2 regions of the Paenibacillus durus genome follow, and region 2 is predicted to be linked to the other one. Evidence: riboswitches for the same ligand, from Rfam matches in the RefSeq annotation. Region 2 holds a riboswitch; the other holds the start of a gene.
What was found. Region 2 has a riboswitch for cyclic di-GMP ahead of PDUR_RS22975 (copper amine oxidase N-terminal domain-containing protein). Riboswitches for the same ligand answer to the same signal wherever they lie in the genome.
Positions count from the first base shown of each region.

Region 1: it holds a riboswitch for cyclic di-GMP, as region 2 does, so the genes downstream of both, PDUR_RS28595 (glycosyl hydrolase) here and PDUR_RS22975 (copper amine oxidase N-terminal domain-containing protein) in region 2, are expected to answer to the same signal.

Region 1 covers NZ_CP009288.1:1,276,595-1,292,391, forward strand. Annotated here, with positions in the region: gene PDUR_RS05800 (hypothetical protein) at 58-357, shown strand; gene PDUR_RS05805 (glycosyltransferase family 4 protein) at 347-1,567, shown strand; gene PDUR_RS05810 (glycosyltransferase family 4 protein) at 1,533-2,672, shown strand; gene PDUR_RS05815 (glycosyltransferase) at 2,766-3,866, shown strand; gene PDUR_RS05820 (UDP-glucose dehydrogenase family protein) at 3,871-5,211, shown strand; gene PDUR_RS05825 (sugar phosphate nucleotidyltransferase) at 5,365-6,738, shown strand; cyclic di-GMP riboswitch class I at 6,894-6,975, shown strand; gene PDUR_RS28595 (glycosyl hydrolase) at 6,988-8,799, shown strand; gene PDUR_RS05835 (glycosyl hydrolase) at 8,994-10,490, shown strand; gene PDUR_RS05840 (discoidin domain-containing protein) at 10,537-13,212, shown strand; gene PDUR_RS05845 (Dps family protein) at 13,439-13,894, shown strand; gene PDUR_RS05850 (AIM24 family protein) at 14,014-14,718, opposite strand; gene PDUR_RS05855 (coiled-coil domain-containing protein) at 14,770-15,255, opposite strand; gene PDUR_RS05860 (hypothetical protein) at 15,539-15,797, shown strand, end outside.
Region 2 covers NZ_CP009288.1:5,222,233-5,238,029, forward strand. Annotated here, with positions in the region: gene PDUR_RS22960 (non-ribosomal peptide synthetase) at 1-4,151, opposite strand, end outside; gene PDUR_RS22970 (TolB-like translocation protein) at 5,397-6,197, shown strand; gene PDUR_RS22975 (copper amine oxidase N-terminal domain-containing protein) at 6,307-8,118, opposite strand; cyclic di-GMP riboswitch class I at 8,245-8,336, opposite strand; gene PDUR_RS22980 (radical SAM protein) at 8,546-9,445, shown strand; gene PDUR_RS22985 (pyridoxal phosphate-dependent aminotransferase) at 9,469-10,653, shown strand; gene PDUR_RS22990 (hypothetical protein) at 10,737-11,234, opposite strand; gene PDUR_RS22995 (AraC family transcriptional regulator) at 11,414-11,869, shown strand; gene PDUR_RS28345 (class I SAM-dependent methyltransferase) at 12,070-12,561, opposite strand; gene PDUR_RS23000 (cold shock domain-containing protein) at 13,190-15,451, opposite strand; gene PDUR_RS23010 (AAA family ATPase) at 15,483-15,797, opposite strand, start outside.

The sequences.
Region 1 (15,797 bases), 2.1 Mb from region 2:
TTCTATATGAACATGAAGAGACGGAACGCGAACGGTTAGAAAAAGGAGGAAACCAGCATGGATTCAATGACAAGTGTGCTTGCCGGCCTTGGCTATGGTCCGATTCCAGCGGTCAATACTTTCCAAAATGACATCATCCGGATTGACAGGGCGATGCATCCCTGCCAACCGTTCGCCGAAGAGACTATCGTCCATGATGAAGGCGGGGAATGTTCAGGGCAGATCGGGAAGAGTCAAGACTTTCCGGATCATGTGCGAATTCATGGTCGGCTTCAAACCTTACGGGCGTTACGTGCTCTAAGGGCCAGCCAGGCTGAGAAAGAACGGGAGAAAGGAGTGGAAGGTTATGTCCTATAGTGACGGACTGAATATTATGTCTACCGGCCTAAGTTGGCCGACGGTACAGCCCGGCGGGCTCAATACGTATTATAAATCCGTCTGCGAGCAGCTTTCCTCCCGTAACCGGGTGCATGCGCTGATCTGCAGCAAGGAGAAGCCGCAAACGCCTGAGGAACTCATTATCCACAATGCCGGAGACCCGAAAGAATCGATCTGGAAGCGAAAGGATGCTTTTCAGAGAATGGCGTCGGAGCTTATGAACGCCGGGAAGGAACGGATTGATGTCCTGTATTCCCATTTCGCTCCTTACGGAGTCGGCCCCGCTTTGGAGGCGAAGAAACGCGGCATCCCGGTTGTGATGACCTTTCACGGGCCCTGGAACGAGGAGATGAAAATCGAGGGCCAGGGCATCAAGCATCAGGTCAAGACTGCGATCGCCAAGTCGATTGAGCGCAAAGCATACCGGCTGGCGGATAAGTTCATCGTACTCAGCGAGACTTTTCGGGATATTCTCCATTCGCTGCATGGCATTCCGCTTGACAAGATTGTCATCATTCCCGGCGCGGCCAATATCGACCGGTTCATCCCGGCTAACAACCGGCTCGCCGTTCGGCGCATGCTGAATTTGCCGGAGGGGGCGACCACAGTGCTGACGGTCAGGAGACTAGTCAACCGTATGGGACTGCTTCAATTGCTGGAGGCGTGGCGGACTGTATCGGAACGCTTCCCGAACTCCATTCTGCTAATCGGGGGGAAAGGCCCCTTACGGGCGGAGCTGGAGGAGCGGATCGCCGATTACGGACTGGCGAGCAAGGTCAGGCTGCTCGGCTATATCCCCGATCATGAGCTGGCTTCTTATTATCAGGCGGCTGACCTGTTCGTCGTTCCATCGCAAGCTTTGGAGGGCTTCGGCCTGATTACTACCGAGGCGCTCGCGAGCGGGCTGCCGGTCATGGCGACGCCGATTGGCGGCAACCGGGAAATTCTGCAGAACTTCCGTCCGGAGCTGCTGTTCAAGAGCGCATCGGCTGCAGATATGGCCGAAGGGATCTCCTACATGCTGGGCAACCGAAGGCTGCTTCCCAGCCGGGAGGAATGCAGGGAGCATGTGCTGGAAAGATACACCTGGGAGCATGTCGCGGATCAGGTGGAAGCGGTATTCAGAGAAGTTATGGGGAAGGGGGAGACGATCAATGCTCAGAGTGGCGTATATCGATCACACGGCTAGATGGAGCGGCGGCGAAGTGGCGCTGTTCAACATTCTTACCCATATCGGAGAACAGGTTGATCCGCTCGTTATCTTGGCAGAGGAAGGTGCGCTGGCCGACCGCCTGCGTGAGAAAGGCATCGACGTCCGGATTATTCCGCTCGACGAGAGCATCCGCAGCCGCGGCCGCAACACCGTCAATCTGGGCGCTCCGGCCGCTGCCATGAAGCTGTTGGCCTACGGCCGTAAGCTCGCTCCGCTCCTGAAGAAGGAACGGGTAGCCTGCGTGCATACCAACTCCCTTAAGTCTGCGCTGTACGGAACGGTTGCCGCCAAGATGGCCGGCGTACCGCTGATTTGGCATATCCGCGACCATATTGGTGCGCCCTATCTGAAGCCGGTTGTCGCGAAAGCCATCCGGCTGCTGTCGCGTCTGCTTCCCAACGGCGTTATCGCCAATTCGAAGTCCACGCTGAGCGCGCTTGAGCTCCCGCGTTCCAAGAAGACGCTGGTCGTCTATTCCGCCTTCGCCAAAGCGATTGGCGGCGGGACCGGACGGAGGGAGCAGAAAGATTTCAACGTTCTGCTGGTAGGGCGCTTGGCGGAGTGGAAGGGCCAGCATATTTTGCTGGAAGCGGCGAAGAAGCTTCAGGATAACGGACGAATCAAGTTCTGGCTTGCGGGCGACGCCCTTTTCGGCGAAGACGAGTACAAGAAGAAGCTGCTTGCGACGATTGAGCGGGAGCGGCTGACGAATGTAACCCTCCTGGGACATGTGGAGGATATTCAAGGGCTCATGCAGCAGGCAGATCTGCTCGTGCATACCTCGATTACGCCGGAGCCGTTCGGCCAGGTGATCGTCGAGGGGATGGCGGCGGGTCTGCCGGTAATTGCCTCTAACGAGGGAGGGCCAGTGGAGATTGTTGTACCAGGCGAGACCGGGCTGCTCATTCAGCCGGGCGACCCGGCGATTCTTACGGAAGCCATTAACTGGATGGTGGAACATCCCCAGGAGAGGGAGAGAATGGCGGAAGCCGGAATTAAGCGGGTCAAGGAACATTTCGTAATCGAAAACACGGTTAAAGAGATCGTCGATTACTACAGAGGCTTGCTGGCAGGCACCTGAAAGGGCTTGAGCGGGTATCATCCATGAAGCGAGCAGCCGCAATCCAGCCGCTTTTAACAAAAATTGCTCCATAAAATGTTGAGGATGATTCACATGAAAATTGCGATAGCGCATGATTACTTGATTCAAATGGGCGGGGCGGAGAGAGTGGTGGAAGTTTTTCACCATATGTATCCGGAAGCTCCGATCTTCACGACGGTTTTTAACGGAAGCCGCCTCACCGAGAATCTCAAGGACGCGGATATCCGGGCCTCCTGGCTGCAAAAAATTCCGGGAGTGAAGGACAATTTTAAAGGGGTGCTGCCGCTTTATCCCATGGCTATTCGCGATCTGGACTTCCGCGGGTTCGATATTGTCCTGAGTTCCAGCAGTGCGTTTATGAAGAGCATTCAGGTGCCCAAGCGCACGTTTCACCTCTGTTACTGTCATACCCCGATGAGGTTCGCTTGGGATTATGACACTTATATGGAACGGCAGTCGAACTCGGGTCTCTTCAAAAGAGTGCTGAAGCTGTATATCCAGCAGCTCAAAATGTGGGACCAGCGGACTTCCAAAAATGTGAACCAGTTTGTGGCCAACTCTTCCGTCGTCAAGAGCCGGATTCAGAACTATTATCACCGGGACGCCGACATCATCTTTCCGCCGATCAATACGTCACGCTTTACCAGTTCAAGCTCGATTGGCGATTATTATTTGATCGTCTCAAGGCTGGTGTCCTACAAGCGGATCGATCTGGCGGTGGAAGCCTTCAACCGCAACGGGCTGAAGCTGCTTATTGTCGGCGACGGTCCTGACCGGAAGCGGCTGGAGGGGATGGCCAAGAGCAATGTGAAATTCCTCGGCCGCCTTGAAGACGAACAGGTCACCGGGCTCATGTCCCAGTGCCGGGCTTATATTTTTCCCGGAGAAGAGGATTTCGGCATTACTCCACTGGAGGCTAACGCTGCGGGCAGACCGGTTATCGCTTACCAGGCGGGCGGAGCGCTCGATACGATTGTGCCTTACGTAAACGGAGTCTTCTTCAAGCGGCAGGAAGTCGACGATCTGCTCCAGGCGATTTCCGAGGTGGAATCGTATGCATGGGATATTGGGAAAATTATGAAACATGCGCAAAAATTCGATGAACAAACTTTTATTGCGCAGTTCAAGCAGTATGTCGAACAGGCGTATGTCAAATTTTTAAAAGGAGGATGATGATATGAATCTGGCGGTAATCGGCACCGGCTATGTCGGCCTCGTATCCGGCGTATGCTTCACACTTGGGGGTAACCACGTCATTTGCGTCGACAAGGATGAGGACAAGATAGCCAAACTTAGACAGATGAAGTCACCTATCTACGAACCGGGAATCGAGACACTGATTGAAATGAACCTGAAAGAAGGAAGATTGCACTTCTCCTCCGATATTCAGGAGTCGGTGCGCCGCTCGGATATCGTCATTCTCGCCGTAGGAACGCCTTCTCTTCCGAACGGCGAAGCGAATCTGCAGTACATTGAAAGCGCGGCGGCGGAAGTCGGACGGGCGATGGAAGGCTACAAGATCATTATGACGAAATCGACCGTTCCTGTAGGAACGAACGAGAAAATCCGTCAGATCATCGCCGCGAACACCGGTTATCCGTTCGATATCGTGTCAGCGCCGGAATTCCTCCGGGAAGGCTCGGCCATCCAGGATACGCTGCATCCCGACCGGATCATTATCGGTCTGGACAATCCGGCCTTGGAGCCTGTAATGCGGGAGCTTCATCAAGGATTCACTGAAAATATTGTCGTCACCGATATCCGCAGCGCGGAGATGATCAAATACGCATCGAATGCTTTTCTGGCGACCAAGATCTCATTCATCAATGAGATTGCGAATATTTGCGAGAAGGTCGGCGCGGATGTGACCGAGGTGGCCGAGGGAATGGGGCTTGACAAGCGGATCGGTTCTTCCTTCCTTCAAGCCGGCATCGGATACGGCGGCTCCTGCTTCCCCAAAGATACGAAGGCGCTGATCCAGATCGCCGGTAACGTCGATTATGAATTCAAGCTGCTCAAATCGGTGGTGGAAGTTAATCAGGGTCAGCGGTACATGATCCTCGCCAAGCTGCATGAATCGCTTGGAAGCTTGCATGGCGCGAGTATTGGCATATGGGGGCTTGCCTTCAAGCCGAATACGGACGACGTGCGCGAATCGCCGGCAAGGGAAATCGTAGAGGCGCTCGTGAAGGAAGGAGCGCACGTGAAGGTGTACGATCCGATCGCAGCGGATAATTTCCGCCAGCAGTACAATCACCCGCAAATTCAATGGTGCGCTGTGGCCGAGGAAGCGGCGTCCGGCAGTGACGCGCTCTGCCTGCTGACGGACTGGGGCGTGTTCAAGGATATCAATCTGCATCTATTATCCGCGAGCATGCGCAAGCAGATCCTGATCGACGGCCGCAATGTTTACTCCAAGGAGCAGATCGAAGGAACCGGGCTGGAATATTATTCGGTAGGACGTCCGCGAATGGGCGGGCTCAGCGGCTATTCTCCGAGTGTGGCGGGGGCGGTATAATAGCCCCCCTGTACAGAACAGGGCAAACGGATGTTACGCTTCGATTGTTGCCCGCAGTGCTGCCTTAAGACTGCGATATTGACATAATGGAGTTCCATTAAGCAGCCGGTTCTTCACGGCCATGGCATGACCATTTAGAGGGAGGGTACACTTATGAAATTGGTGCTTTTATCTGGCGGTTCGGGAAAACGGCTGTGGCCTCTGTCCAATGATTCACGTTCGAAACAGTTCCTGAAGGTGCTGGAAAGCCCGCTTGGCGAACCTGAATCGATGGTCCAGCGGGTATGGCGGCAGCTGGAAGAAGCGGGACTCGCGGAATCGTCGTATCTGGCGACAGGACGCGGACAGGTGGAAATGATTCAGAGTCAGCTGGGCACCGACGTGAAGATTATTATCGAGCCTGAACGCCGGGACACTTTTCCGGCGATTGCGCTCACGGCCGTCTATCTGTATTCGGTAGAGGGCGTGCGGCCGGATGAGACGGTGGCGATTCTGCCGGTCGATCCTTATGTGGAAGGCTCCTTCTTCGGATCGGTTTCGCAGCTTGAGCAGGCGCTTGACGACAGCGGCGCAAACCTGGCGCTGATCGGCGTCGTACCGGAGCTGCCTTCGGAGAAATACGGCTACATTATCCCTTCGAGCGCTGATGCTCAGGAGAATGGAGTCATGCCGGTGAGCGGTTTCCTTGAGAAGCCGGACCGCCTGCGCGCCGAAGAGCTCATTGGACAGGGCGCTTTGTGGAACTGCGGGGTATTCGCCTTCCGGCTCGGATACCTGCTTGATATTTTGCAGCAAAAAGGCCTGCCGCTGACCTACGAAGAGCTGCAGAAGCAGTACAAGCTGCTCTCTTCGATCAGCTTCGACTATGAAGTGGTTGAACGGGAAGACAAAATCGTTGTTCAGCCGTACGACGGATTCTGGAAGGATCTGGGCACCTGGAATACGCTGACCGAAGAGATGGCGAGCAATCAAATGGGCAAGGGCGTTCTGACCGAGGATTCCTCGACAAGCTGCCTTGTCAACGAGCTTGATATTCCGATCACGGTAATCGGTGCTCAGGACCTGATTATCGCCGCGAGTCCGGACGGTATTCTCGTCACTCACAAATCGGAAAGTCCGCGCATCAAAGAGGTGCTGAAGGGCACGGAACAAAGACCGATGTATGAGGAACGCCGATGGGGCCACTACCGGGTGATCGATTACGTCAAATACCATGAAAGCAATGAAGTGCTGACCAAGCGGATTTTTATTGCCGAAGGAAAAAATATCAGCTATCAGTACCATCTCAAGCGCAGTGAAATCTGGACGTTCATCAGCGGGGAAGCCAGCATCATTCTTAATGAAAAAATGCACAAGGTAAAAGCGGGAGATGTTGTGCGCATACCGGAAGGAACGAAGCACAGCATTCTGGCTCTGACCGATGTGGAGTTTATCGAAGTGCAGACTGGATCGGAGCTGGTGGAAGAGGACAACATCCGCATTACGCTGGATTGGAAGGACATTGAACTGCACCAGTTTATTTCTTGAAAAAAAGTTTGATATTGATAGGCAGAATTGTTATTTAACCAATTTTACCGGCCATTAAACAGGTCTTTCGACTTATTTATTAAGGATTTATGAAAAATGGACTTCATGAATAATTAAATAACGTCGATATGTACGGTAGAAGGTTAAGCCTTCGACTACGACAAAGGCAAACCTATCGTGAGGTAGGGACGCAAAGCCATAGGGCCTCTTAATTAAGGAGGAAGCCTGGTTACCGAAAGGGAGATGGAATTGAAAGTTCTTCGTATGTATCGACTGTTCTTTGTTATGCTATCCCTGTGTCTGCTCTTGACATTTGTCCTGCCTGCGGGTACAGGAAGCCTGGCGATTGTTTCGGCTGCGGAGGCTCAGGGGAGCCCGGTCAATCCTGATGCTTCTCCCGAAGCGGTCAAGCTGCTGAGCTACCTGTACTCCATTTCCGGAACCCGCATTATTACCGGCCAGCATGATTATCTGGAAAGTCCGGACGAGTTCAACTACAAGCTTCAAGTAACGAGCGGCAGATATGCAGCCCTACATGGATATGAGCTTGGGGCGATTAACGGCCAAACGGACGGCGCCGTGACCTGGATGCGGCAAAATATCGTCAGCAGCGCCATCAAATGGTATAAGGACGGCGGCATCGTCGCCATGACGTACCACGCAAATCTGCCCGGTACGGCTTATAACTGGACCAATGTGCAAAAATCGCTGTCCCAGGCCGATTTTGACAAGTATGTCACTCCTGGAACTACGCAGTACAACAGCCTGATCACGGAACTCGATAAAGTGGCGGTATCGCTGAAAGCCCTGCGCGATGCTGGGGTTCCCGTGCTGTGGCGCCCGTACCATGAAATGAACGGCAATTGGTTCTGGTGGGGCAAGAAGAACAATTTTGCCGCTCTGTGGAATATTATGTATGACCGCTTTGTTAATGTTCATAAGCTTAACAATCTGCTGTGGGTATGGAGCCCGAACGCGCCGAACAGCTGGGCCGATCCTTACGTCAAGACGTATCCCGGTGCGGATAAGGTGGACATTTTGGCGGCGGACATTTATAACAATGATTTCAATCAGTACTATTATGACAGTCTGCTGACTCTGGCCGCCGGCAAGCCGATTGCCATTGGCGAGAACGGACAAATGCCCGATCCGGCGATGCTGCCCAAATCACAGAGCAAATGGGTCTTTATGATGAACTGGGGCAAAATGCTGTACGAAAACAACAGCACGACTACAATCAAGAGCTTTATGAATAACGGATTCACCTTAACCCGCGATGAGGTTATAACGGGAATGGCTTCCGTAACGGTGCCGAGCCCAATTCTGATACAAGCGCCGTTACCAAGTCTGGCGCCAAGTCCGACACCGTCGCCTAGCCCGACGCCAACGCCGAGTCCAACGCCGACACCATCGCCGAGTCCAACACCGACACCGTCGCCTAGCCCGACGCCGACGCCAACGCCGACACCGAGTCCAACGCCGACGCCGAGTCCAACGCCAACACCATCGCCTAGCCCGACGCCAACGCCGACTTATCAGCCGATAGGAGAAGGTTCGGGGGTGAATGATCCGAACAGCGCGAATCTGCTGCCACTACCTTCGGCCACGCCGGAGCCTTCGCAGCCCCGCAACGGGCTGATTGGCGAATATTTTGCCAATATGCAGCTTTCCGGAACGCCTGCACTGGTAAGAGAAGAATCGGCCATCGATTTTAACTGGGGAACCGGAACACCGGACAGCTCTGTCCACCCTGACTATTTTTCCGTCCGTTGGAGCGGTAAAATCAAGCCTCTCTACACCGAGAACTATTCCTTCTATACTAGTTCGGACGATGGCATTCGGTTATGGGTCAACGGGGTAGCGGTCATTACCAGTTGGTCCACTCAATACGGAGTAGAGCGGAAGGGAAGAATCGACCTGGAAGCCGGCAAACTGTATGACATTAAAGTAGAATATTACGACAATACGGGGAGCGCCAAAGCCCGTCTGATGTGGGAAAGCCCTAGCCAAATTAAGGAAACTGTTCCCGCGAGCGCGTTTTATCTTTCCGGATCGCTTTGATATATTTTTTACGAATAGTTTCATGTATGGGCTGCCGATATTTTGAGAGTATAACCTAATTCAGTTCATTAGAACCTTGACAGCCCTGCTTGTTTTTCAGCAGGGCTTCTAAGCTATCGGCCCCATTTTGGACCGTCATTTCTAGCATCCGGAGGACGGCGTTCGGGGACGACAATCCAGCTTAAGAAAGGAAAATGACATTGAAATTATTCCGTAGACATCGGCTGTTCGTTATGACTGTGCCTTTGATTCTTTTTGCCGCTTTACTGCCGTGGGTAAACGCCGATAACATCCCCCCGGCAGCCCCAAAAACCGTCTCGCCGGTTAATTCATCCGCTTCAGCCGAATCGCGGAATTTGCTTGAATATCTGGCGAACTTAAGCGGGAAGGGCTTGATCTCCGGCCAGCATGATTACCTGGAAAGCCCGGATGAGTTCACGAACAAGCTGAAGAAGGCTGCCGGAAGCGATGCCGTGCTTCACGGCTACGAGCTCGGAGCGATTAACGGCCAGTCGCCTGGTATGATTGACCGCCAGCGCGAGGCGGTAGTGAAGAGCGCCATCAACTGGTATGAGAGCGGCGGTATTGTAGCCATGACGTTTCATGAGAGCCTTCCCGGCACATCTCCGGCCTGGTCCAATGTGTCTATGAGTTTGAGCCAGAGCGATTTTGACGCCTATGTGACACCCGGCACAGCCCAATATGACATGCTGATTGCCGACCTGGACAGGGCAGCCGTGTATTTGAAGCAGCTGCAGGCCGCCGGAGTTCCTGTATTGTGGAGACCATATCATGAAATGAACGGCGATTGGTTCTGGTGGGGCAAGAAAGATAATTATTCTGCTCTCTGGAACATTATGTACGACCGATATGTGGGTAAACATAAATTAAACAATCTGCTCTGGGTATGGAATCCGAATGCTCCCAACGGGTGGGCCGACGCTTATGCGCCTTATTATCCGGGGGCAGATAAAGTCGATATTCTTGCGGCAGACATTTATAACAACGACTTTCAGCAGACTTATTACGACAGTCTGTTGACGCTGGCGGACGGGAAGCCGATCGCCATTGGGGAAAGCGGGGAGCTGCCCGATCCCCAGGTGCTTGCCAAGAACCAGAGCAAGTGGGTCTATATGATGACTTGGGGCAAAATGCTGACCGAGAACAACAGCCAGCAGAAAATAAGCAGCTTCATGAATGCGGACTATACGTTGTCCAAAAACGATTTTATCCATATGACGAACAAACAGGCTGAAGCCGCCGGAAATGGACTGAGGGGAGATTATTTTAACAATAAAGACCTGAAAGGCCAACCGCTCATAAGCAGAACCGACGCTAATCTCAACTTTATCTGGCATGATTCCCCGCCGGATAAAGACATGGAGAGAAACTTTTATTCCGTGCGCTGGCAAGGCCGTATCCAGACTCCCGTAACGGGTAACTACACCATTAAGGCGGTGTCCGACGACGGAGTGCGGGTATGGATCGGCGGAAAACTCATTATCGACAGCTGGATGCCGCAGAACGATGTTGCCCGGGAAGGAAGCATCAAGCTGAAAGGGGATACCCGTTACGATATCAAAGTGGAGTACTTTGAGAACAAAGGGAAAGCCGATATCAAGCTGCTCTGGAAAGGGCCGGATTGGCAGGAAGAGGTCATTCCCCCCAATGTGCTGTTTCTTCCCAAATGAGAGTTGTATCTTTAAACCCGGCTTCTAGAGAAAGCGAGGACAGGGAATGAGAGAACCAGGAAAAGCCCGGCCTTTATCTATATTTTTGAAACTTGCAGGACTTGCCATCTTATTCTTGCTGTCTGTATCGTTTTTGGGTAGTGAGGAGACGGAGAGAAGTGATATTGGAATGACCAAGTTCTCCTCCGCGTATGAGACAGCGTCTGAATCCCCAGCGGGGGCGCTAATCTGGCAGCTCGGCAGCCGTGATGAATCGGCCGGCGAGTTCGCGCCGAGTAATTCTTCAAGCGCGAGAAGTACGGTCAGCCTAAATTCATCGAAGCCGGATGCGTCCGTGCTTAAAAAGTTGCCCTCTGGTCTCGACGGCAGGAACGCGCCCGAACTGCGGCTATCCTACCATTTGAGCAAAATCCCGGCGAACGGGGTTCTGTTCCAGGTGAGCATTCTCAACGCCTATAAGTCGGTTCCGCAGATGGCGGTATTCTCGAACAGCGAGCTGTCGGGGATTATTCAGATCGCGGGCGTCGCGGGAACGGGGAGCGAATACAAATTCCGCAAAACGTATGAACTCTATATCCCGAAGGAACAACTGCAAGTCGGTGACAACGAGCTTAAGCTGAAGGCGGTCCATTCCCTATATGCGTCGAGCGCGGAAGAGCAGTATTTATGGTGGACTTGGGACGATCTGAAATTGTTGTCTTTGGATTCACCGATTACCGAGCCGATTCACGGCAGTTATGTGCTTACGGGTACGATGGTCACCAACAAGCAGTTTTATTTTGATACAGGCGCTACCACTCATCTGCCGTACATTATGAAGTGGCTGGGCGTAGCCTATAGCGGCAATATTATGCGTACGGGCGGCGCCAGCGATGTGAAATTTTCCCGTTCCGATTTGGAGAACTACTATAAAGCGCTTAAGGATTACAATATGCAGGCGGTCGCGCTGTATTTGTACACCGGGGACATTAAGCTAAATGCGGACGGATCACTGCCGGAAAGCGCGAAGAAGAAGCTTACCGAATATTTTCAGAAATACGGCTCTTACTTTCAATATTACGAGGTGGATAATGAGCCGGGGTTGTTTAATCGCTCCAAAGCCGTCAATCTGGCGATAGCCGAATGGCTGAATAAGGAGGGCAAACAAATTGCGCCTCATCTGCAGACGGTTGCTCCCGGCTGGACGTACTGGCCGAAGTACAAGGAGGATTCCTGTGAAAAAAGCCAACGGGGCGGCGTTCGCCAGTGCGGCGATCCCGATGGCTGGGAACGTGATCCGGCGCAGCGGCTGGAGATGGAGAAGGCTACCGATCTTACAAACGGACATTCCTACGGGGATTCTTACATTGCCAAGAACGGCGGCAGCTTTACCGAGAACCTGAAGACGTTCAATGGTTCGAATGACGGCCTCCCCAAAAAAATGCTGGTGACAGAGTTCGGCACCTCCGACACTCATTTGGACGATTATCATTACGGGGCGAAGGAGCGGACGTCAGCCGCATTCGACCGGATCATGAGAGCCCATATTGGATATGCAGATATGTTCGTGCAGCACGCCGCTTTTTTCTACAACTATAGTCTGTTCCAATTCAAGAACGTCAGTCTGAAAAATCATGATCCGGCCAAGACGGAAGTTTATTACACAAAAGAGAACGAGGATTCACGCGTCAGCATCATGCGCAGATTGAGCCTGGCTTATGCCACCCATGGCGCTCCGCTTTCCTACCGTCTGCTTAATAAAAGCGCCCTTGCCGACAAGCTGGTCTATGTCCGGGCCGTGGATACATCCAAGCTGACTCCGCTGCCGGGAACGAAAGCAACCTCAAATAAGGTCCTGGTTAACCTCGTCAACTTCGAGGATACGCCGCAGACCGTCAGTGTCAAGGTTACCCTGCCCAAGAAAACGGCTTACGAGGGTGAACGCTTTGGAAATGGCGATACGTATGAAGAAGCGCGCCGCTACGTGACCGGACTGAACGCGGGACCTGATCTGACCTTCACGGAGACGCTGGCGCCGGGAGAAGCGGTTCAGTATATTCTACAGCCATCTTCTGTGGTGCAGGACGAGGCCCCGCGAGACCTGACGGCCACCGCGGCCAGAGGGACTTCCGTACAGCTCAACTGGCTGGAAGCGCCCGGAAGCGGCTATGATGTGCTTCGTTCAGAGGGGACGGGCGGCGAACTAAAAACGATAGCCAAGGGTGTTGGTGGCACATCATATATCGACCGGGCGCTAAAAGAAGGGGAGTTATACTCCTACGCGGTACGGGTGACGGGCACGGCCCTGCTGTCGGACAAGGCTCAAATTACAGCTACGGGCCTTGTTCCTCTGGACAGGACGGGGTGGCAGGCCTCGGACAATATTAACCAGAGTCCAAAGAAGCTTTCCTACATGATCGACGGAGATCCGAGTACGCGTTGGGATACAGGTGCGAACATGACTTCCGGTGAGACCATTCAGATTGATATGAAGTTTTCGCATATGATCGAAGCGGTTCAACTGGAGACCTCGCGTTCTCCTTACGACTATCCCAGGCGTTATGCCATCTATGTATCGGAGGATGCGGTCAACTGGGAGCTGGCTGCTGACGGCAGGGGGAAAAAGGACGTCGACATGTATCCCTTTCCGCAGAGGAAAGCCAGGTATGTGAAGATCGTCCAAACCGGCGCCGGCGGGAATTTCTGGTCCATCCATGAGCTGCAAATATATTCAAGAGAGTAATCCAAGACGTCAACGACTGCATGAGAACCCTGTGAAGAGGGTTCTTTCGTATTTTTAACTGAAGGATTGTGACAGAAATAATAGCTGCTGCTCCGATAGGCATGATAAGATATACACCAATTATATACAGGGGAAAGCATTGCAAAAGGATAAGATCTATGATAACCTATATATAGATTTAGAATAAGTCTAAATATTAATTACTTAAAACCGGGAGGAATGAATCATGAGTACTGATCTGAAAACTCAAACTGAACTGCATGCCACATTGAATCGTCAAACCGCTAACTGGACACTGCTGGGAATTAAGCTTCATCATTACCACTGGTTTGTTACCGGAACGGATTTCTTCACGCTTCACAGCCAATTCGAAGAGTATTATGACGAAGCTGCTGAATATGTAGATACTGTGGCGGAACGCCTGCTCGCGATCGGCGGCAAACCTGCTTCCACTATGAAAGAATATTTGTCTCTGTCCAGCCTGCAAGAAGCGACAGGCGGCGAGAGCGCCAAGGAAATGGTGGCGACTTTGGTCAAGGACTACACGATTCTCGCGCAAGAGCTGAGCGCCGGCATTACACTGGCTGAAGAGTCCGGCGATCAACCGACAGGCGATCTGTTCATCGGCATCAGAACGAGTGTCGAGAAGCATATCTGGATGCTGAACGCTTACCTCGCATAAGAAACTGTAACAGTTGAGCGCCGGGCGATTTGCCCGCATGCGCAGGTGGCCGGTTCCAGTCAGATTCTGACTGGAACCGGCCACCTTGATTTTTGCCGTCATTTTCTTCTCTGCGGCGTTTACTTGATAAATACGCCGCCGAAGGGAAGGATTTCCCTCAGCAGCCGCTTGAAAAGACCATCCTCATGATTCTCCCGTTCAAATCTCCGGTTCTGCCGGCCGGCCTGAAAGAGAACAGGGCCGCTGCCGGTCATTTTCCAGTGATAGCTCATATGCTGGCTGGCCAGGTGATTGCCGTAGACCGTCAGCTCAAGCACAGCATTCTCGGGGTAGGCGATCACACTGCCCGCATCAACATATAAAGGCTGAACCGGGTCCAGAGCGGCTTCGCATACGACTCCTTCCGTCAGGATGCCGATGCTTCCGCTGCCGGAGAACCTGACTTTAACGACATCCCGGGTCACGATCATATTCTTCACGCTAAGTACGCGGGTCTGCATGTTAATTCCTTTGCTGTAATAGAACAGGTGCTTGAAGTCATAGAGCAGATCGTCATTGCCGTCCAGCATAACCGTCTTGACCCGGTAGCCCGGAGGCAGAGCCGCCGTGAACCGGCAAGGACCGGTCATATCCGCCCGGATCAGCTTGCGCTTGCGGTACATTCCCTTTACATCCATGAATCTGTCGGCCCGCCCGGAGGACGGCCCCTGATAGGCGATTATCTGCTGCGGGTGCAGCACATGAATTTCCTCATTCTCCTCCAGCGTGAAAGTCAAAGCCTCGCCGCTCAAGGCATTTCCTCCGTCCTGTAATTCCGCGTTCACCGCCCGTACTCCTTTCTCATGTTGAGGGACGCTCCCTGCCGGATTTAACTATTAATGCAATCTGTCCCCCCGCTTCGAGCGGCTTCGCATGCCAAGGCGGATAACTCTCGTGAGAATAAAATAACCCGCAACCAGTCCGAGGCCTGTAAGTGAAGTCACTTTAAGACGGTGTATATAGCTTTCTCGAGCGGCGCGCTCGTCTCTAAGCTCATCGATCATCACGGTAAGCTGCCGATTCTGCTCTTGAAGCGAGGTGTTCTCGCTGTGGTACGCTTCCAGCTGATTTTTGGTGTTATCCAGTTCATCCATAGTCTGTCCAAGCTCATTCTTCGTCCGCTCCAGCTCGTCTACGGTCTGATGATAGCTTTCCTGCAGATCATTCACCTGGTCAGGCAGCTCGGAGAATTGCTCCATTCCGCGGTATAGGTCGCCAAAAATATTCGCATGGGCTGCCGGCGCGGGAAGAGTATAGAGGGTTCCGGTCAGCAGGATCACGGGCAGCAGACGCGGCAGTGAAGGAAGAATCTTTAATTTCATAGGTTGAATCACCGCCTGACGTGTAAATGTGTTTTCATTATCCTATATTATAACACGCCGTTGTACGACAAATTGCGGCAAGTGAACTGCGTCAAAGAAGAATAAAATAATTCATTGCAAAATGCCATTTATAGCTGTTGTTCTTCGAGAGCGGTTCACTTTCTATGAATCGGCTCTTTTTTTTGCCAATAATATCAAACCGAACATATATTCCATGACAAGGAGTTGTCCGCCAACATTGGTACATTAATATAAAACCCAAAAAAAGAAAGAGGTGGAAATAATGCATGCCAGCGTTCAACCGACTTACACATGGAGCCAAGATTGCATTTTTTCCGGCAAATCGCAAAAGGCCGTCCTGCTTATCGAATGGCGCGGCACCGCGCAGCCGGGGATTGGCCGGAAGAAGTCGCAGAAATTGGCTGCACGCGACATTGAGCTTCGTATATGGCTTGAACCCCATGTGAGCCTGACCGAGGTGCACGGCTGCCGCCTTGCGGAAAGCGGGGATCAGGGACTCCTGCTCTCGCTGGGCGCTATCC
Region 2 (15,797 bases):
GCTTCCGTCCGATCCTTAACCTTCAGCCATCGAATGTAAGTTTCGAAGGAGAGGGACGGACCGCGATGAGGCATCATGCTTTGCAAGCCGCACTCATATATTTCGTGAACCCGATTGAGCAGCAGCGGAAGGCTCCATCCGTCCAACAAAATATGGTGGTAACTCCAGACAACAGTCCATTCCTCTGAAGCGCTCCGAATCAGCGCAAGGCGGTATGCAGGGCGGCGCAGGTCGAAGCGCCGGTCACGATCCAGCGTTAGCCACCGTTCGAGGTACTCTTTACGCCGATCTGGAGGTCGTGAGCTGATATTCAACACCGTCCAATCCACTTCCGCGTCTTGAACAACACACTGTACCGGCTCGTCCAACTCTTCCCAAACGTAACACGTCCGTAAACAATCATTTTCGGCAATGATACGCTGCCACGATTCCCGGTAACGGGTTACATCCAGCCTCCCTTCATATTTCCAGCTGACCTGTACGAAGTATTGATCGGAGGATGGGTGATCCAAATAATGGAAGATAAGACCTTCCTGCAGCGGACTGAGCGGCATGATTTTATCCAGGCCATATTGCGCATGGTATGTATTTACGATCCGATCCAGCGAATTTTGTTCAAGGGAAACCCATGGAAAATCGCTTGGTGTAAACTCTTCGTGTTCCTTCCGTCTGCAGTGTTCGATAATGGAAAGCAGGCGGGAGACGAAGGATTCCGTCAAGCGGGCAATGGTCGCTTCTTCGTAATGACGTCTGCTATATTTCATGAACAAATGCAGCTGGCCGTGAACGATGGAGCTGTTGAGTTCCAAAAGACTTGTTCCGTGGTTCCGCGGTGAACTACGATCTTGTGCCGCATCGCTCGTGAAACTTAGCCATTCGTTCTCCTCCCCTGTTTCGGCATGATCGAACTGACCCAAATAGTTGAACAGCGCCTGCGGTTCGGAAGCTGTCAATGCGGTTCGGATCGCCTGATCCGGATGGCAGTACCGCAGGGCCCCATAGGATATGCCCCGATGAGGAATACGGCGCAGCTGCTCTTTGACGGATTTGATCGTCTCTCCTAAAGAACGGTTGGCTGAAACCCGGATACATACGGGAAACATCGAGGTGAACCAACCGATGGTCCTGGTCAGATTCATGTCGGATACGCAGTGTTCACGTCCATGACCCTCCAGCCGGAAAGCTACCGTTTCCTGCCCGGACCAGGTGGACAGAGTCAGCGACCAAGCGGTGAGCAGCAGATCGTTGATCTGCGTATGGTAAGTATGGGCGCACTGTTGCAGCAGCCGTTGCGTTTCGCTTGGCGACATCGTTGCGACAAACTCTGAAGACTCGGCGCTGCTTCTGTTATCCGCGCAATGGTCCACGGGTAATAGGAACGCGGAGGATCGGGTCTGCACTTCGGTCCAATAGTTCAAATGATCAAGAATATCCTCTTTCTTTGCATAATCCATCATCGCGGCCTGCCACTTTTTGTACGGGCTTGGAACCGGAGGCAGCTCGGCGCCGTGATACAAGTGATACAATTCTTGAAGCAAAACTCTCCAGGAGACCCCATCCATGACCAGATGATGAACCGTAATAAACAGACGGGCTTTGCCGTCGGGGTGTCCTTCGATCACACCGGCACGAATCATGGTTCCCGACTCATAATTCAGTTGGCTATGCCACTTCTCGCAAATACCTGAAATTTCCAAATCCGGGCAATCTGTCTGTTGGATGGTGTAAGAGGCAAGCCGAGCGACGGTATCCATACGGTAGCGCTGCACATACGTATGGTCACGCGTTATGATTTCCGCCGCAAGCTCCGGATGCAGCCGGACCAATCGGTTCAAGGCAACCTCCAGTTTCGCAGGGTCGCAATGGTTGAGCAAAATCATTTGGGATTGGTTGAAATAGTTCGGCTCTTCGAACCGCTGCTTGAAAAACCAGTGTTGGATCGGCGTCAGCCCAAATTCGCCCGCTAAGTCGACGGCACGATCCGTCTGCTTCTCGCCGTCTACCCAAGCGGCCACGGTGGCCAAATCCTTCACAGTCGGATGCTCCCCAACTTGTCTGGGAGTAACAATAATACCCTGATCCCTGGCCATGGATATCGTTTGAATAGCGAGGATCGAATCTCCTCCGACGGCATAAAAATGATCGTTGACGCTGATACTTTCCCGTTTTAACAGGTGGCGCCAAATCCGCAGCAGCCGCCTTTCCATTTCGTGTTCGCCCGCTTCCGCCGCCTCTTCTGAAGAGGGAATCAAAGCCTCGTTAGGATGGGGGAGCGCCGACCGGTCCACTTTGCCGTTTGTATTCAGAGGAAACGCGTCCAGACGGCAAAAGTAGGACGGAATCATATAGGCCGGTAAAACGGATGTCAAGTATTGCGTCAGATCGGCCTCTTTTAGCTTTTTGCCGGAGATATAGTAAGCCGACAATTTCTGATAATTCCCGTCTTGCCATGCCCGGACCAGACATTGACTGATACCGGGATATTCGCGGAGCCGATGTTCGATTTCCCCCAACTCAATGCGATAGCCTCTAATCTTGATCTGATCGTCGCAGCGTCCAATAAACTCCAATTCCCCGCCCGTTGTCCATTTCACCATATCTCCGGTTTTATATAGCCTTCCGATCTGTAGATAATACTCATCGCCCATAACAATCTCTTTGTGTATGAAGCGTTCTTTGGTCAACTCTTCACGGTTCAGGTATCCTCTGGCAAGCCCGACGCCGCCAACCCACAGTTCGCCGGGAACGCCAACCGGAACAGGATTGCCGAACGGATTCAATACAAAAAGCCGCTTGTTATAAACGGGCCGGCCGATCGTAATTTTTCTTCCCGGTCGGCATGGAGCGGCGGAACAAAGAACGGTCACTTCGGTCGGGCCGTAGGCGTTCATGAATAACCGATCTTTTCCCCAATACTTCACGATATCCGGCGTACAAGCCTCCCCGCCCGATACGATTGTTCGCAAGCCGGGCAAGTCCCGCTTATTCATCGCTCTCAAGACGGACGGCGGCAGCATGGCAATGTGAATATTTTTTTCTTCGAGTACATCCGAAATATCGGCATAGGGAGGCAGCTCCTCTTCCGATAGGACAACAAGAGTCCCTCCGACCGTTAGCGTTCCAATCCATTCGTAAACCGACGCGTCAAAGCTGATGGAAGCGAACTGCATCACCCTCGTATCCGCAACTACGCCAAACTTCTCGACAAGGTAAGGGATCAACGCGACAAGTCCGGCGTGTTCAATGAGCGCACCCTTCGGTTTTCCGGTGGAACCGGACGTATAGATGACGTATGCCAGATCGTCCGGCTTAACCCGAATGTTCAAATTTTCAGCGGAACCATTGGGATGCCCAAGACATTCATCAACAGAAATAATAGACGGCGCTTCCACGCCGATTTGAGAGGTCAACGGCTTCAGCTTAGCGGCCAATTTGCTATTTGTAATTATTATTTTGGCTTGAGCGTCTTCCAAAATAAATCGAATGCGCTCCTCGGGATATTGGGGATCGACCGGGAGGTAAGCCCCTCCCGTCTTCATTACTCCTAGCATTGCCGGTATCACATCCGCACTTCTGTCCATGACGATGGCAATCAACGTGCCGGGCCGTAGATCGCCCTGCTCTTCCATCCGATACGCGTCCAAAATAACCCGGCCGATTCGGTTGGCCCTGCAATTTAATTCGGAATAGGTCAACTTCTGCCGACGAAACTCCAATGCGACCGCTTCCGGTGTTCTGGCTGCCTGTTCCTCTACCAATTGATATACGGTTTTATGCACGGGATACGTCATGTCCGTATCATTCCATCGGATGAATTGCTTCCATTCCTTTGCGGTCAGCATCGGGTGGGAAAGTATGGGCTTGTCTGGTAAATGCAATGCGTTCGTCAGCAATACCCGGAAATGCCCAGCGAGCCTAATAATCTGCATTTTGCCGAAACGCCAGCCATCATACTGAACCGCACATTCCAATTCATTGAGACTATGACGATAGCTGAGTGCGATCTCCAGCCGATCCATTCCGCACGGAGAGATTGACGCCTTCGATTTGGCGCCCGGAAGCCGGCTCCTTCCATGCGTCTCTAAGATGCCGACATTGAAGAAATCCCCGGATCCCAACGCTGGAGAGCTTCCTTCGGTTTGCTGCGTCAACGTTTCGCTCCAAGCGCTGCCACTTCTTTTACGATCATCCAATTGCATCTTTACCTTGCGTACCAACCGGAGAAGATGGTCTTCTTTTTGAATGTTTATTAGGAGCGGGTAGCGTCGGTGGAACTCGTCCTCGATTTCGTCTGAAATCACGGAATACAACACGGGCACATCGTATTGATTGGCGTAATGGGATAGAAGTACGGACCATATAGCCGTTAGAAAAGAAGGCATGCAAAGCTTGTGCCTGTGAACGAATTCTGTAATTTCTTTGATCTGTCTTTTCTCTAAACGGATTTTCTGATAAGCTTGTTCTCCCCTTGGTCCGCCTTGATCCCTGTTATTCGAAAATAACGGCAAGCAACATTGGCTGCTGCCCAAAACATCAGACAAATTCGGGGTTGGTCTGCTTGCAGGCATCATCGCTCACTTAATCCCCTCTCGTTTATATTCCGTACATGCCGCCTCGTGAAAAGCAGCTCTGACTTGCTCAACGTCAATCCTGTAACTACAGCGAATGGATAAAATAAAACCGCTGCCGCAAGATGAAGTGATACAATTAAACAGCGAATAAATCGGCAGTGGATTCGGTTGTTTAATGACGGTATCGTTGAATAGGCTTCCCTGCAAATTACCCCTGGTGCTGTTGTCCAAATAATTAAACATGAACAGATCGAGGTGCCCGTACCTCTCACCCAACCGTACAAACTCCTTTGTTCGAGCCCAGTTGTTATTGCAAAAGGGGGCTGTAAGTAGGTGCATAAAATTGATGTTCTTAAGTTCAATAGATCCAACCTGTTTCTTACGCAATACATCGACTCGTTCTGAATCAGCCTCGCATCAATCAAGAGAGGCACCTAACCCCTTAACCATAATTGGAGTTCTTCTGAAACTTCCCACTCAGTTGGTCGTGCTTTGTTTAGGAATGCTCTGTGTACATCGACTACTTACTTTATTTCTTCAAAAGCTTCTTCTAGGGTCATAGCATATCTCCTCATGAATAGATACTTCATTGACTAATTCTATTTTTTCAAAAAAAATCCTTCTTTCAACTATCCTTCCAGTCCGTATTATGAGGCCAGCCAATTCTTTATGGTTAATCCTTTTTGCATTTGCTTTGAGGATTAAGGTAGTCGGGTCGAACGTTCCTGCCCGTGGGACTTGATCCCGAGTGCTATAATGTTCACCCCTACTTGTCATGACCATGATTGAAGCTGGTGCTGCTTCAAGTTGTTCAGGACCTTGAGCATGCGTCCAGACAACGTCCTTTTTAAATTGTGCAACGTAACCGAGCTCACTGGCGGGCCATTAGCGAAAAATTATTTCCCGGCCTGGGCTCCGGGCAGCGCCGCCATCGCGTACAGCGCAACCGATTTCGCCGAACGCAAAGGCTACTTCTCCACCATCCGGACCGAGCGTCCGCAAGGTGGGGGCCAGCAAATTCTGGCCGTCTCCGATTGCTTTGCCACCCCCGTCACCTGGTCCCCTGGCAGCGAGTCCATCGCTTACTTGTCCGGCTGCCGAGGAACGGGCTTATCCAATGAGATTTGGATCGTCGATATCCATCATCCCGCACCAATCCGTGTTGTTTCCGGAACAGGCGCCATCACCTCCGTACAATGGTCCTACGCATCCGTTCCAGCGGATAACTACGCACAGTTCCGCAGTGCAGCGTACCGGGTCAGCTTCCCCTATCCTGCCGCGTGGCAAGCGGTGAGCGAGACCCGGTACGAGGGCGCCGACGGTTTCTTCCAAATCTCGGCTATAGCCAGCGATCTGCCGTTTCCAGAACTGTGCCGCGCTGAAGCGTATCACCGGTTAATGCCATACGGCTCTTCGCCGCGGATCGTTCCGGGACGAGTGCAGGGTCAGGAAGCCTGCTATATCTTTCCTTCCCCGGATCAAGCGCCGGAGTTACGGCAGCAATCCGCGTTCATCGCTGTATATCCGCAGCCTGTAGTCATTAACGGCAGCACCTATCCGTACTTCATCCTCTGGGCGGATCAAGATCATCTTCAAGCGATGGTGAACGGACTCCGGTTTCTTTGACCGTAAGAATGTTTCAAAGACCACAAGAGCCAACCCGAAGGTTGGCTCAGAGGGATTAATATTAAGTTTCGCAGCAGTCCCGATGAAAATAACTTCGTCAGGACTGTTATTATTCCTTTAAAGGTTCACCCCATTCGTCAAATCCGCCTTGGTACAGCACATTCCCCTCGGGATCATAGAGTGTGCCGTTAATGAACCGGTCTTCCGCGAAATCTCCTTCAATTTTAACCTCATCATTGGCGTAATACCAGGTTGCCTTTCCTTCTCGCCGTCCCTGTCTTATTTCTACGACGAGATATTCGCCTGTACTTCGATTCAGAACAACCTCTTGCCCCTCCCAGTGCAGCGCTCCATTGTAAGAACCCTTGTACCGAAGTCCTCCGCCGGGGTAATATTCGGTACCCTCGACCTGCATTCCATCTCTCATCGTTCCTTCGAAAAACAGTTCGTCAGCGAAAAGATAGTACATTTTCCCTTCGCCATGCATTTTATCGTTCTTCCATTCCCCTTCATAGAAAACACGTCCGTATTCGTTGTATTGCGTTCCATACCCCTCACGGATACCGCCTACCAGTCCGCCATGATACCGAATGGTGCCATCTTCATTATAAAGGGTATCCTTGGTATCTTTCAGGCTGATGTACACCGTCTGCTTTGCTCCATTCCAGCTTATTTTACGATCAGCCGCTTCACCAATAAGTCTAAGAGGAACATAGGTTGTACCGTTCCGAGTAACCGGCGCAGAATCGGTTTTAATAACTTTTCCATTAACAACCATTTCTTTCTTGCCAATAGTCAGTTTAATTACCAGGCTTCCCTTGGTGCCCATGATCTGGCGCGTTTTGTTATCCCATTTAATGCCGAACCCCATCCGCTCGAACAGGGAACGAAACTCGACATAGGTGCTATTATTAAGCGAAATTGGCGCCGTACGTAGGGGAACCTCCACCCCATCCATAACGACATGAATCGGTTCTGCATTCCGGTCTGCACGGGTACTCGGAGGAATGATGGTTCTTTTGACGATAAAACCGCCTTTATTTAAATAAATCAGCGTATCGCCGGAGAGTCCGAGTACATGATTGTATGTCGCTTCCAGCGGTATCGAAAAGGACTCCTTATGCAAAAGGTCCACACCTGTTACCTTCGCTTTATCCCCCTCTCCTTTTTCAACCCAAAGGCCATAGGACAACCCTGTGAATACTTTTGACAATTTGAAAGGAGAATCTTTTTGCAGGACGATTCCCTTCTCAGACGGAGTAGTTGCGTTCAGCTCAACATAACCCTGATTTTCCCTGAGTTTGGTCTTAAGCAAAATGTATTTGCCATTGAACGAATAATCATATGGAAAGCTCGCTCCGTAAAAATCATTTTTACTCTTGGTTTCCAGATTATAGGCTCTAATTTCATCAGAATGGTACAGGTAGATAAGCCGGCCCTTACCAAGCTGGGGATTACTCCCTTCCTCGATCTTCTGCGACTCTCCGGTTGTCAAATTAAGAACATGGATTTCGTAATTATTAACCCATGCCAGATAATTTCCATCACCGACGGATTCCGTTAGGTGGGACGACCCGCCATCAACCAGTTTCTTTTTTTCCTTACTTTTTAAATTGTAGCCCCATATATCACTTCCCTGGAGTTCATTACTCTGAATCCAAAGAACCATAGGACCTTGAATGGTATCCGCTATAACCGGGTTATATTTGTGGGCCTTATCGGTAGTCAATCTTTGCGTGTTTCCGTTGTCCAAATTTAATGCGTAAATTGATTCATAGTAATCTTGAGTTACACTCCAAGTTAAGTAACGGCCGGCGAGTTCAGCATCCTGGAGATCCCCGAAATCGACAGGTCCGACTTTGAATTTCGTCACCTCGTCTTTCCATGTGTAGTTCAGCCCTGCTGCCGCACTAGCAGTCATCCCCCTTGTTTCCATTTCTGTTAATGCAACGAGCATCCAGACCACAAGTACACTCCAAAAGATTCGTCTCATTTTCGTTGAACCATTCCTTTCTTCTGCTGTAAGAACACGCAAAAAAACAAGCCTCTGAGCAACCCGGCTGTCTGGTTATAGTTTCTATAACGGAAGACCCGTGGCTTTGCGCCCCCGCCTTTCGAACGAGTTTGCCTTTGGTCAATCACTTGTTTCGTGATTTCTTATAGTTCTTTTGCACTTCTTTTTTTCAGTATAAATCCAGACTAAAAATTTACCAATTAAAAATTTTGTTTGTCACCTAAACACCGTCAATTCACTTGAGATACGTACTTTAAAGTGCGTACTACCTTAAATATTTTTGCCGCTGTAAACTTATAGAAATAAACTCTATGTACAAAAAGGAGAAGTGAAAATGAAATATACCGGCCCCGTTTACCGTCCGCCTTTTGAAGCGAACTCGCTCTTATTGCAAGTTACTGTAGGATGCAGCCATAATGAGTGCAGCTTCTGCACCATGTATAGCGATGTTCCTTTTCATGTCGAAACGATGGAACAAATTGAGCATGATTTATGGGAAGCCAAACGAATGTATCCTGAGGTCAACCGTATATTTTTAGTCAATGCCGACCCTTTTGCCCTGAGTGCAGACCGGCTTAAATCGATTGCGGTTAAAATAAATGAAATCCTGCCCGAAGTGGAGACCATAGCGATGTATGCCTCCGTTAATAACATCATAAATAAAACCGATGAAGAGCTTAAAGAATTAAGAGCCTTAAAGATTAATGACCTCAATATTGGCCTGGAATCCGGGATGCCGGAGGTCGTGGAACATTTTAATAAAGGGTTTACGGTGGATGAAGCGAAAGTGCAGTTACAGCGTTTAACCGATGCCGGAATAGACTTTAGTGTAAATATTATCATCGGAGGAGCCGGCAGCGAAAAAACACGTGAAAATGCAATAGCAAACAGCAAATTGCTAAATGAAGTTAAGCCAAAGCTGATCTTTATTGCCACTTTACATGTGGATCCCGGCAGCCCGCTTGATGAAGAAGTCAATGAAGGGCTTTTTATAGAAAACACCTTGCGCCAAAATATTGAAGAGGAAATCGAAATGTTAAGCGGATTGAACCTGGACCATACCTATTTCTTCGGTCTCCATACCTCCAATGTAATCCCCGTTCACGGAATGCTGCCAGACAAGAAAGACGAAATGATTGCGGCACTAAAAGAAGGCTTAGACTCCATTGGGGTCGAATATTTAGACGGTCACCTGCAAAAAGGTGTGGAAGGAGCGGTTTCAATCCCTAGATAAAGGGTGGCGGAAGGAGATTTTGAATGAAAGAATTATCGTCAAAGATCGCAAACATCGAACCGGCTAAAATCAGAAAAATGTACGATATGGCACAAGGCTTGGACAATGTGATTAGTTTTGTCATAGGCGAACCTGAATTTGATACTCCAGAGCATATTATTGACGCTGCAAAAAAAGCGATGGATCACGGGCACACGCATTACACGCCCAATTCCGGTATTCTTCCTCTACGTGAAGCGGTAAGCGCGCATTTTAAAGATTTTGATAAAGTCAGTTACAATCCGCTGGATGAAATTATGATTACCGTTGGGGGTATGCAGGGGCTTTACCTGTCCCTTCTGGTCCTTACGAATCCCGGAGATGAGGTCATCGTCAGTGACCCGTGCTATACCAATTATTATGGAATGATCGAAATGAATCATGCCGTTCCGGTGACGGTTCCGGTGTACGAAGAAGAAGGGTTCAACTTTACGGAACAAGGTTTAAGAGCAGCGATAACCCCCAAATCCAAAGCCATTCTATTGAATACGCCATCCAATCCAACGGGAGCCGTGGCTGACCGGGAAACGATAGAAATGATCGCGCGGATTGCCATGGAGCATGATTTATATGTGATTTTTGACGAGGTGTACAAGTATCTTACCTATGATGAAGAAGCATTTTTCAATATCGCCCGTATTCCCGGCATGAAAGAACGAACCATTATTGTTGATTCCGTATCCAAATCCTACGCCATGACCGGGTGGAGAGTTGGGTATTGTCTGGGTCCGGAGCAGGTCATCTCTCAAATGCAAAAAATCCAGGAGTTCATGTTATCATGCGTGAACACTCCAGCACAATATGCAGCGATCGAAGCCCTGACGGGACCCCAAGACGCTCTTACCTACATGAATGAGCAATATAAACAGCGTAGAAAGATCATGGTCGACCGGATCAACAGCATCGATACCTTGTCCTGCCTCATGCCGAAGGGCGCATTTTACGTATTCATGAATATTAAAGAAACGGGCCTAACCTCAGATCAATTTGCAATCGAGCTCCTCAAGGATCAGCATGTCGTTGTGTCCCCTGGAGATTGTTTTGGAGCTATGGGCGAAGGCTATGTGAGACTGTCCTATGCGACCTCCGTGGAGAATATTAATGAGGGATTCGATCGAATCGAGAAATTCGTAAAGAAATTAAGCGAAAAAAGAGTTAATACTAAATAGCGGCCCTCATAGGCAAGGTTGATTCAAGACCAGGAGATATCGAAATGTTCCCTGGTCTTTTATTTTTTCAGCCCCAAGTACGATTAGGTTCCACTATTGGCCGCATCGCGGTGCCTTTTCTGAATTTCATGCATTCCCATAATCACCGCCACAAGCTCGTAAGTATCTAAATGATCGCTCTGATTGTTCAGAACATAAGCGCCTGAAGCAAACCAACCATTCACTTGTTTAAAATAGGCCACAATCTTCGATTCATCGGACACCTCATATTCCCTTGAAAATGCCGGAGAGGTTACCTCGTAACTTCCTCGTCCTTCGGTTTCGTATGTGAATTTCTTGGTGAACAATGCAAATCTGCTTCGCAAAACGCCTACCTGTCCCCCGCTGGCATCGGTAACCTCCCATTTGCCTGAAAAAAGCGGAAAACTCCCCTTGTACAGCAGCTGTCCATTGTGCCCATATACATCGATCGCCGAGCCAAAAGCACTTTTCAAGTCGATCTGACCGATACTTTCTTCCTGTTCATTAAGAATTTCCGTAACACCCGCATTAAAAAAATTATCTCTAAAATAAAGCTCCATTGCACCATCGCCTCCTTGGGAGTAATACGATGTAGAGCGATAACGGGTTACATTGATTCCACATAATATCCAGTTAGTGAATTATTTTGTCTTTTTTTCAAAAAGGGAATGTATTTATTTTTATATCATGATAGCATTCGAAATGTATTGAATATGAATAGAGAAAGGAACACGAAACCATGAATATTACAGTTGAAACCCTCCCGAATTATCGCATCGCCTATGTGCGGCAAGTTGGTCCCTATGGACCTGCCAATACTCAAGCTATGAAGAAGTTAAAAAAATGGGCGGAGGAGAAAAATCTGCTTACTGAATCGTCAATCATACTCGGCATTCCGCAAGATCACCCTGAAACAACACTTCCTGAACACTGTAGATATGATGCATGTATCGTCATTTCAAAGGATTATCCAATGGATGATTCCATTTGCGAAAGTGAATTTACCGGGGGAGTTTATGTTGTTTTCAAAGTCAAACATACAACGGAGGATATTCAACAAGCATGGGCGGATATTATTCCAGCCTTACAAAACAGCGGATATCAAATGGACAACAAACCGATTATAGAAAGATACACTGGTGAAATGATTAACCATCATTTTTGCGAAATATGTGTTCCTGTAAAACCGTTATAACCATTGGAGGAACAGTAAAAATATTTCACTTCTTTCTTGCCAAGACACAAAGCATATCGTTATCTTCAGTAAAAGGATCGCCGGAGAAGTTATTATAAAACTCCAGGTCAACAAATCCATATTTCAGTAAAATGGAGGATATCTCATCCCTTGTGTACGTTTTATCCCAGATGTTATATACCTCAAAACGGCTGGTTTCATCAACAATGATATTGACTTAAATGGAAGCCCGAGTCTTCATACCAATAACTTGAATTTAAACCTAAATGGGGACCGGGCCTCCAGAACCCTCCGTTTGCCATACTCCATGTTTTTGTTTCTTTATGGTTCATGTACCTTTGCGGGCGAAATACATCAAAAACAAATGCTCCTCCAGGTTTTAAAGCTGCATAGATCTTCGTAAGTAACGTATCCCTGCTCGATTCGTCGATAACGCCAAAATCACAGTAAATCATTACGATGATGTCATATGGATTGGGATAGTCATACGAAATATAGTCTTCTTTTACATAAGAAATCGCAAAGTTCCCCATGGTTGCTTGTTGCTTGGCATATTCAATAGACAATTTTGAAAAATCATTGCCCGTTACAGAATACCCTAATTTCGCCAATCGCTGTGCATATAGCCCAGGCCCGCACCCCAGGTCAAGAATTTCTTTGGCATGATCCTGCCAGCATAAGTAATGATCTATCTATTGAACGGTTGAATCGATTACTTCGGGTCTCCTGCAAGCTGCATCCGACATCGGATCTAAATGTGACGCCAACAGTTGGCGGGATATATAATCGTCCGTCCACATTTGAGAGGTTCCTTTTGAAAAATGCTCGGCTTTCCGCTCGCTTGAAGTAGTCTGGTTATCAATTTCTATGCAGCTCATTGTTTTCATTGACAGTAATGTAACAAAAATAAAGTCATATCCTTAAGATATTATTCGAGAAAGACCCAATATCTTCCTCCCCCCTCTACCCTAATTCCTATCCCCTGCAACAAAAGAAAAAGCCGATCAGATGTCAGGAAATTATCCTGAATCTCCTCGGCTTTGATAGTTTGGTTGCTCAATTCGAGTTTAATTGCTGGCAAAGGACTTTTATTTGCTTGTTATCAAGTTCAATTTATTCGAAGAAAATAAAGTTGTAGACTGGAGTTATTGATTTAATACAGTTTTCGAGTCAGAAAATCGTCAGCTATTGAAAAATAAGTTTTAGACGCTTATATCGCTAACGGACGCCATCAGATGATGAAATACAGTTATTTCAGGATAGACTAAACTTCCACCAATAAGAACCCAAATGAAAAAAGTATTAGACTCAGAGCAGAGTTCAAATACCGAAATAACTCTCAACTAATTCCTCAATCCAAGACATTGCCCCTCGAAAACTTAGCATTTCCGATTCTGAAATATCTGCTGAATGCGAGGAATAGTTCCTCACCTCTATTATTGCTTCCATTCTATTTTTTAACTTGTTTTTGTCCGTATCAAATACACCTTTAAAACCGGGATCCCAATTATTTAGTATAATATTTTTTAAATCTGATAATGTAGTAACAACTTTTTTAGGATCAAATAGTTCCTTGTATTGATAAACTGAATACTTTGCCTTTTTAGCTTGATCATAATTATAGTTATTTAGAACTTTGTTTTTAGCTGTTGCTTCTCCGTAGGTAAAACGAAGCTGATTGTATATTATTTGTCTTAGTTTAGGTTCGATTCTTCCGCGCCGTTCATCAATTTCTTTTCTCTTTTCTTCGGTATTCATATTTAACTTCTGATATTGGTTACTTTTAATTATGTACTCTTTTAGAGATTCGATTTTGAAACCATAATACTCTCCTGTTTTCTCAATAATCCCATAACCAAGTAGATGATTAGTGTAGTTATTTGATCGCTGGGCGTATTTAGAGAAATTCTCGAAATCACCCAAAGCTAGATATACTAATACTTGATACTCATCGTAATAAAATTCCTTTAATACTTCTAATATCATTTCATAGTATCGTTCAGCATACTTCTCTTCAAATACCTTTTTAGATTGGTCGTAAATTGTTTTGTTTACCCTTAATGGCTTCGATAGTGTATGGTTTTCTTTTATTAGTTGATTAACTGTCTTACATACATGTCTTATAAGAAATGGATGTCCGCCATAATCCTGAGTTAGTGCCGCGCAAACAATATCATCGAACTCAAGACCCATGTATCCGCCTAACTTATTAACCATTTCTTTTGTACTTTTAGTATCAAAAGCTTTAATGTAACTCTCAGGATCAAATTGGCTATAGATAGGATTATCTACACCAGCAACTCTTGTTGTTTCTATACATTTAGGGTTTGTGCCTGCAATAATGTAAGTAAAAAGCTCTGGATATTTTTGAGAACAAGATCTAATAACTTGCCAGAATTTTATATAGTCTCGTCCTTCTTTCCAATGATCAGATATAGAGATGCTGAAAGTTATGTGTTCAATTTCATCAAAAAAAATCAATATCTTCCCCGTTGACTTATAACAATACAGCATATCAGACTCAAATAAACCAGGTGCTTTTTCTTCACTATAGTCATCTTCACTTCGAATTAGATCTATATTGTGATCACTAATTATTGTAGAAATGATGGCGTACAATAAACGATTCCATCGTTTAAAGTGATGATGCTGAAAATCAATCCAAATTGATTTACCGTTTTCTCTTTTTAAAGCTCTATCAACTCCATATAAAATAGAAGTTTTCCCCGTTTTTCTTAACCCAAATACACCCGAGTGTTCACCTGAAAGATGTCTATTCAATAATGAATGTACAACATCTGTTCTACCAAAGAAATATAATTGTTTTTTTATTGGAGCCTCAAATTCAAAAAGATCACGTTCATAAAAGTGTTTTTTGATTCTGTTAATGATAAACCCTTCGCTAAAATCATTGGTTAGTTCAGAATATGAGAAAGGAATAATAATTTGCATTTCTGTATCTTTACTCAAGATCTCATACAGTTTTGTTTCAATGCTCGTATCCTTACTTACCACAACACTACATATTCTATCAATTCGGAGACGCGTATGTTTTTTAAATGCAATATCTATGGCGTCTAATGTTCTCGGTTGGAAGACAGGATAAGGACTAAATATAACTATAATTTCACGATTCAAATTAAACATTTCTTGATATTTATTAATTGGCTTTATAAGAAAGTACCGGTACTCGCTAGTGACTCCTAAATATATCGTTCCTCCACCATTTGTAACATAAAAAAATCTACTTAATCCATTAATTATCTTTTTTTCCTCATCAGTAAAGTGTTTTATATTTAAGAAAGCATTTTTACCGGGTGTGATAATTACTTCTGAGTCAGAATTATCATCTAATTCATCCAGATTCTTATTCGTTTCTTCGGCCAAATGCCGAATATTTTTTGCAGCAATTCCTCGATCTTCTAATACTTTCTCAAATAATACTCTTTGTCCTTCTTTAATCGATATAGATCTATCTTGAAATTCTGACATATGGAAAAATAAATCATCCTCATCACTATCCACCTTTATAAATCCATATTTTTTGATAAAGTTATACCATTTAATATATCCCTCAATCATTTAAGTTCTACCTTCCTGTATTTTATTTCGTTTATATCTCAAATAGTTGATTAATTCTCTCAAATAGTCTCTCAAATCGCTCGATAGTTTTTGAATCAACTTTACTAGCAGCAGGTGGCTTTGCAGCTAAGTGATTAGCAACTAAATAGTGATTAAAACCACCACTAGGCCTTAATAACACTGAATTGTTTTTCAAATATCTATTAATTCTATCAACAATTCTTTCTCCTTCAGGCAAATCTGATTCTAGTATCTCCTGTCCATTAAGTTCTTTACTATATGCAGTGTTAAACATGTAGAGGTACAGTTTGGGAGAAAGCATATCCTCTACATCAGTACTTTGCAA